Regions from separate parts of the Streptomyces sp. NPDC058646 genome, predicted to be linked through region 1. Evidence: predicted binding sites of a transcription regulator. Region 1 holds the regulator's gene; the other holds the start of a gene.
What was found. The regulator HspR, encoded in region 1, represses chaperone genes until heat shock. The targets are predictions, from matches to a motif close to TTGAGNNNNNNNNNCTCAA.
Positions count from the first base shown of each region.

Region 1 (3,402 bases):
CGCGAACCGACACAAAACCGACACATCCCCACCCCGTCACGTCCATGTGTGACGAGGGGACGCGGCTGTACGCGGCAGCACTGAGCACCGGCAGGATCGCCCGGGGGGAGATCCAGAATGCCCCCTGCCTGCTTGAATTCGCTCTTCTGCAGCCCGACCCGGATGACGCGAACCAACTGCGTCCGGTTCCCCCATCCGTCGCATTGGCCCAACGGCTGCATCCGATTGAACGCGAGATCCAGGACCGCCGGCGCAGCGCTGTAGATCTCACCGATACTTTCGAGCCGTTCCTGGCCATCAGTGCGCAGAACCCGGCCAACACCCACGCCATCACGGTGCTGGAAGGTTTCGAACGGATCAACGCCGCCCTGAACCTCGCGACGGCCGAGTGCCACACCGAGGTCCTGACGGTCCAGCCAGGAGGGGCCCGCCCCTCGGTCGCCCTCACCCAGGCCCTGGAACGGGACGAGCCGCTGATCGACCGCGGCGTCAGCATACGGACCCTCTACCAGCACACGGCGCGCCACAGCCAGGGCACCCTCGCCTACGTGGACCGGATCTCCATGGGCAAGGTGGAGATCCGCACCCTGGAGGAGCTGATCGAGCGCCTCATCATCTTCGACCGCACCGTGGCCTTCATCCCGGCGAGCGACGACCGCCGGGTGGCGCTGGAACTGCGCCACCCCGGGCTGGTCGACTACCTCATCAAGGTGTTCGAGCAGCTGTGGCACCGCGCCGTGCCCCTCCAGGAGGAAGTGACCTACCGCAGCACCCCGGGCGGCATCTCGGGCGTGCAGCGCAGCATCGCGCAGCTCCTCATCGAGGGCCACGTCGACGAGGCCATCGCCCGCCGCCTCGGCATGAACGTGCGCACCTGCCGGGCCCACATCGCCAAGCTCGCCACCACCCTGGGCAGCGGCAGCCGCGCCCAGCTCGGCTACCTCATCGCCCAGTCCGGCATCCTCGGCCGCCCTTCGGACCCGGCCCCGGAACGGCACCTCTGAGCGCCCCGCGCACCGCGGCCGACCGAGAACCCGCCCGCGCACCGGGAGGCCGCCCGGAGGCCGTCCGCGCACCGCGAAAGGCCCCGCCCGGACGTGCCGGGCGGGGCCTTCTCGCGTTCTGCGGGGCGGTTCAGTCCATCGGGCGCTTGGGACGCCAGACGACCAGCGCATTGCCCGGCTGCGGCGGCGCGTACGGGACCAGGTCCCGCCGGTACGACGCGTGCACCTGGGCCTCTCGGGCCCGAAGGGTGGCGGCCGCACCGTCCACCGCCGCGGAGAGTTCGGCGACGCGCTGCTGGAGCGCGGCGACCTGGTTCTCCAGTTCGATGATCCGCTTGATGCCCGCCAGGTTGATGCCCTCGTCCTGGGACAGCGCCTGCACCGTGCGGAGCAGCTCGATGTCACGGGCCGAGTACCGCCGGCCGCGCCCGGCCGTACGGTCCGGGGAGACCAGGCCGAGGCGGTCGTACTGGCGGAGGGTCTGCGGGTGCAGACCCGAGAGCTGGGCGGCCACCGAGATCACGTAGACCGGGGTCTCGTCGGTGAGTTGGTAAGCCCCGTTGCCGAAACGGGGCTGGTTGCGGCGGCCGTCCATCTCATGCTCCCTTCGCGGACTCGAACAGCGCGGAGCGCGGGTCTTCCGACTCCGTCGCCTCGCGGTACATCTCCAGCGCCTCGCGGGCCTTGTCCGACAGCTCCGCGGGGACGGTCACCTCGACCGTCACCAGCAGGTCGCCGCGGGTGCCGTCCTTGCGGACCGCGCCCTTGCCGCGGGCCCGCATGGTCCGGCCGCCGGGCGTGCCCGGCGGGAGCTTCAGCGTCACCGAGGGGCCGTTCAGGGTCGGGACCTTGATCTCGGCGCCCAGCGCCGCCTCCGCGAAGGTCACCGGAACGGTCACCGTGAGGTTGTCGTCCTTGCGCCCGAACACCGGGTGCGGATCCACGTGCACCACGACGTAGAGGTCACCGGCCGGACCGCCGCGCTCGCCCGGCGCACCCTTGCCGCGCAGCCGGATCCGCTGGCCGTTGGAGACGCCCGCCGGGATCCGGACCTGCATGGTGCGGGAGCTGCGCGCCCGGCCGCTGCCCTTGCAGACGTCGCAGGGGGTCTCCGCGATCAGGCCGCGGCCCTTGCAGTCGGCACAGGGATCGGTCAGCGAGAATCCGCCGCCGCTGCCCCGCGAGACCTGGCCGGTGCCGACGCAGGTCGGGCACACCCGGGGGGTGCCGTTCTTGTCGCCGGTGCCCGAACAGGCCTTGCAGGGCGCCTGTGAGGACATCCGGAGCGGGACCGTGGCCCCGTCCACCGCCTCCGTGAAGGAGAGGGTGACCTCCGACTCGACGTCCTGGCCGCGGCGCGGCTGGGCCCGGGTACCCGGGCCGCCGGCAGCGCCGCGGTTGAACAGGCCGCCGAAGACGTCGCCCAGACCGCCGCCGAAGCCGCCGGCCGGGCCGCCCTGCTGGGTGCCGCCGAAGAGGTCGCCCAGGTCGAAGTTGAAGGACCCGCCGCCCCCGCCCGGCCCGGGGCGGAAGCCCCCGTTGCCGAACAGGGCGCGGGCCTCGTCGTACTCCTTGCGCCGCTTCGGGTCGCCGATGACGTCGTTCGCCTCGGAGATCTCCTTGAAGCGCTCCTCGGCGGAGGCGTCGCCCTTGTTGGCGTCCGGGTGGAACTCGCGGGCGAGCTTGCGGTACGCCTTCTTGATCTCGGCCTCGGTGGCGTCCTTCGGGACACCGAGGACCTTGTAGTAGTCCTTCTCGACGAAGTCCTTCGTGCTCATCCCCGGTGTCCCTCCTCCCGTGCCTCTACGTGGGGTGCGTCAGCCCTTGTCGGGGGCATCCGCGTCCTTGTCCGACGGCGTTTCGCCTTCCGCGGACTCGGACTTGGGGGCCGTGCCCGGCTGGGGCTCGGCCACCGCGACCCGCGCGGGGCGGATCGTACGCTCGCCGATCCGGTACCCCGGCTGCAGGATCGCCACGCAGGTCGTCTCGGTGACGTCCGGCGCGTACGAGTGCATCAGGGCCTCGTGGATCGTCGGGTCGAAGGGCTCGCCCTCCTTGCCGAACTGCTGCAGGCCCATCTTGGCGGCGACCGTCTCCAGGGATTCGGCCACCGACTTGAAACCGCCCACCAGCTCGCCATGCTCCCGCGCCCGGCCGATGTCGTCCAGAGTCGGAAGCAGTTCGCTCAGCAGGGACGCGACGGCGATCTCCTTGACGGTGACCCGGTCGCGCTCCACCCGGCGGCGGTAGTTCTGGTACTCCGCCTGGAGCCGCTGGAGGTCCGCGGTGCGCTCGCTGAGCGCGGTGCGGGCCTGGTCCAGCTGCGCCAGCAGAGCCGTCTCCTGGCCGATGGCTTCAGTGGCTGCGGAGTCCCCGGCCGGGGCCGCCTCCCCCTCCT
Region 1 covers NZ_JBHXRK010000022.1:3,635-7,036, reverse strand. The annotation lists gene ACFWUZ_RS25080 (helix-turn-helix transcriptional regulator) at 1-1,004, shown strand, start outside; gene ACFWUZ_RS25075 (heat shock protein transcriptional repressor HspR) at 1,135-1,599, opposite strand; gene dnaJ (molecular chaperone DnaJ) at 1,601-2,782, opposite strand; gene grpE (nucleotide exchange factor GrpE) at 2,822-3,402, opposite strand, start outside.

Region 2 (3,402 bases), on a different contig from region 1:
AGTGGTCCCGGAAGGTGTGGTTCTGGGCCGGGTCGAGGACCTCCAGCAGGGCGGCGGCCGGGTCGCCGCGGAAGTCGGAGCCGACCTTGTCGATCTCGTCGAGGAGCACCACCGGGTTCATGGACCCGGCCTCCTTGATCGCGCGGACGATACGGCCCGGCAGGGCGCCCACGTAGGTCCGCCGGTGTCCTCGCACCTCGGCCTCGTCCCGTACGCCGCCGAGTGCGACCCGGACGAACTTGCGGCCCATGGCGTGGGCCACCGACTCGCCGAGCGAGGTCTTGCCGACCCCGGGCGGTCCGACGAGGGCGAGGACCGCGCCGCCGCGCCGTCCGCCGATGACGCCCATGCCGCGCTCGGAGCGCCGCTTGCGCACGGCGAGGTACTCGGTGATGCGGTCCTTCACGTCGCTGAGGCCCGCGTGCTCGGCGTCGAGGACGGCCCGCGCGCCCTGGATGTCGTACCGGTCCTCGGTGCGCTCGTTCCAGGGGAGTTCCAGGACGGTGTCGAGCCAGGTCCGGATCCAGGAGCCCTCGGGCGACTGGTCGCTGGACCGCTCCAGCTTCTCGACCTCCTTGAGCGCCGCCTCCCGCACCTTCTCGGGGAGGTCGGCGGCCTCGACGCGGGCCCGGTAGTCGTCGGACTCCTCGCCTTCCTTCTCGCCGTTCAGCTCGCGGAGTTCCTTGCGGACCGCCTCCAGCTGGCGGCGGAGCAGGAACTCGCGCTGCTGCTTGTCGACGCCGTCCTGGACGTCCTTGGCGATGGACTCGGCCACGTCCTGCTCGGCGAGGTGGTTGCGGAGCCACTTGACGGCGAGCCCGAGGCGGGCGACGGCGTCACCGGTCTCCAGCAGCTCGACCTTCTGTTCGACCGTCAGGAAGGGGGAGTACCCGGAGTTGTCGGCGAGGGCGGAGACCCCTTCGATCTGCTGGACCCGGTCGACGACCTGCCAGGCCCCGCGCTTCTTGAGCCAGCTGGTGGCCAGCGCCTTGTACTCCTTGACCTGCTCGGCGACCGCGCCGGGCAGCGGGTCCGGCACGTTCTCTTCCACGGTTTCGCCCTCGACCCAGAGCGCGGTGCCCGGGCCGGTGGTCCCGGCGCCGATGCGGACGCGGCCGCGGCCGCGGATGAGTGCGCCGGGGTCCCCGTCGGAGAGGCGGCCGACCTGCTCGACGGTCCCCAGCACCCCGGTGCCCGTGTACTTGCCGTCGATGCGCGGAACCAGCAGCACCCGGGGCTTCCCGGTCCCGGCCGCCGCCTGGGCGGCCTCGACGGCCCCCCGCACCTCGGCGTCGGACAGGTCGAGGGGGACCACCATTCCGGGCAGCACGACCTCGTCGTCAAGCGGCAGCACGGGCAGGGTGAGCGTTACGGACGTCGAAGCCATGATCTTCCCTCCGGCAGTGAAGTTGAGCTATGCCGACTCAATGCATCTGCGCCCCCTGGTGTTCCCCAACACCCGTTCGCCCCGGGCGAACAGCCCGCGGCGGCCGTGCGCCGGTCAGTCGGCGGCGGAGATGCGCACGTCGCCCGAGGTGGTCTTCGCGGAGAGGGAGGAGGGGGCCGCCGGGTCGGCGGGGAGGGAGACCTCGCGGTCGCCGGAGGTCGTCGAGACCGCGAGGCGGTACGCGGCCGCGGGGACCTCGAGGGTGACGTCGCCGGAGGTGGTCTCGGCGGCGACCGAGGCCGGCGCCCGTGTGAAGTCCAGGCGGGCGTCGCCCGAGCCGGAGCGGACGTCGGCGCTCGGACCGGCCAGGCCGGTCGCGGTGATCTCGCCCGAGGAGGTGCGGATCTTCAGCGGGCCCGCGACCCGGTCGGCCCGGACCGCGCCGGAGCCGGACGTCAGGTCGGCGGCCGCCACCCCGGTCACGGCGATCTTCCCGCTGCTGTTGCCGAGCCGGACGGTGGCGGAGGCGGGGACCTCCAGGCGGTAGTCGATGACGCAGCTGCCGGAGCAGCCGTCGGTGAAGGTCAGGACTCCGGACGAGACCTGCTGGCCGGGGGCGGGCCGGGTGTCGCCGCGGTAGTGGACGGTACGGCGGACGGTGACGCCCGTGCCGGCGCCGGGGACCACCTCGATGGAACCGGAGCGGGCACCCGTCAGCTCCACCTCGGTGACGGCCTCGGTGACGGTGGCGTCGGCGCTCGCCGTCCGCTCCGGGCCGTCGGTGAAGGAGCAGCCTGCCAGGAGCAGTCCGGCGCCGAGGGCGGCGGCTGCCGTGCGCGCGAGGCGATGTGACGGGGCGTGAGGTCTCATGTCTCGATCCTGGGGCAGCGGGCGCCGCGCAGCCGATGGGGCCGGTACCCGGGCCCCGGGTGGGGTTATCCCCCGGTCGCCGGTCCCGCCACCGGTTCCGCCGCGGGGCCTGCTGCCGGGCCCGTGGTCACCGGGAGGTCGGAGGGCATGCCCCATTCGCTCCAGGAGCCGTCGTACACGGCCAGGTCCCGGTACCCGGCGAGGTCCGCGCCGAGGGCCAGCACGCAGGCCGTGACGCCCGAGCCGCAGCTGAAGTACAGCCGCCGCCGGTCCCCGGCCACCGCCCCGAAGGCCTCGCGGAGTTCGGCGGGCGGCCGCATGCGCCCGTCTGGTCCCTGGAGCTCGCCGAACGGCAGGTTGACCGCGCCGGGCATGTGGCCGCCGCGCAGGCCGGGGCGGGGTTCGGGCGCGATGCCGGCGAACCGCCCCCGGGTCCGGGCGTCCAGGACGGCCGCGGCCGGGTCGGCCAGGGCGGCGGTGACGGTGGCGCTGCCGACGAGCAGCCCGGCACGGGGGCGGGCCGTGAACGAGCCGCGCGGGCCCTCGTAGGCCGGGCCGGCGGCCTCGACGGGCAGGCCCGCGGCCGTCCAGGCGGGCAGTCCGCCGTCGAGCACGGCCGCCCGGTCGAAGCCCATGGCGCGCAGCATCCACCAGGCGCGGGCGCTGGAGTAGACGCCGGCCGCGTCGTAGACGACGAGGGTGTCGGTGTCGTCGACGCCGAGGGCCCGCAGCGCCTCGGTGAACGCGGCCGGGCCGGGCATGGTGTGCGGGGCGGGTGCGTCGTGGTCGGACAGGGCGCCGTCGAGGTCGAACGGGCGGGCGCCCGGGATCCGGTGGTCCGCACCGCGGTGGGCGCCGACGGAGGCGTCGAAGAGCACCAGCCCGGGGGCCCCGAGCCGCTCCGCGACCCAGCCGACCCCGACGAGCACCCCGGGCAACGGCCCGGGCCCCGGTCCCCCCGTCCCGCCGCCCGACGGCGCCCGCCCGGGCTCCGGGGACGCAGGGTGCTGGGGCGCGTGCCAGGCCTCCGGGGACGCGGAGGCCGGCGGCGCACCCTCCGGCTCCGGCGGCGCAGGGGGCCCGGGTGCGTGCTCGGAGTTCCAGGGCGCGGGCGGCTCGGACGCCTGCGGCTGGGGGGCGGCGTG
Region 2 covers NZ_JBHXRK010000010.1:240,013-243,414, reverse strand. The annotation lists gene lon (endopeptidase La) at 1-1,387, opposite strand, end outside; gene ACFWUZ_RS15290 (DUF4097 domain-containing protein) at 1,502-2,257, opposite strand; gene ACFWUZ_RS15285 (sulfurtransferase) at 2,323-3,195, opposite strand.
Region 2: a site for HspR is predicted at 1,410-1,428, ahead of lon (endopeptidase La). Genes of this name have one in related genera too.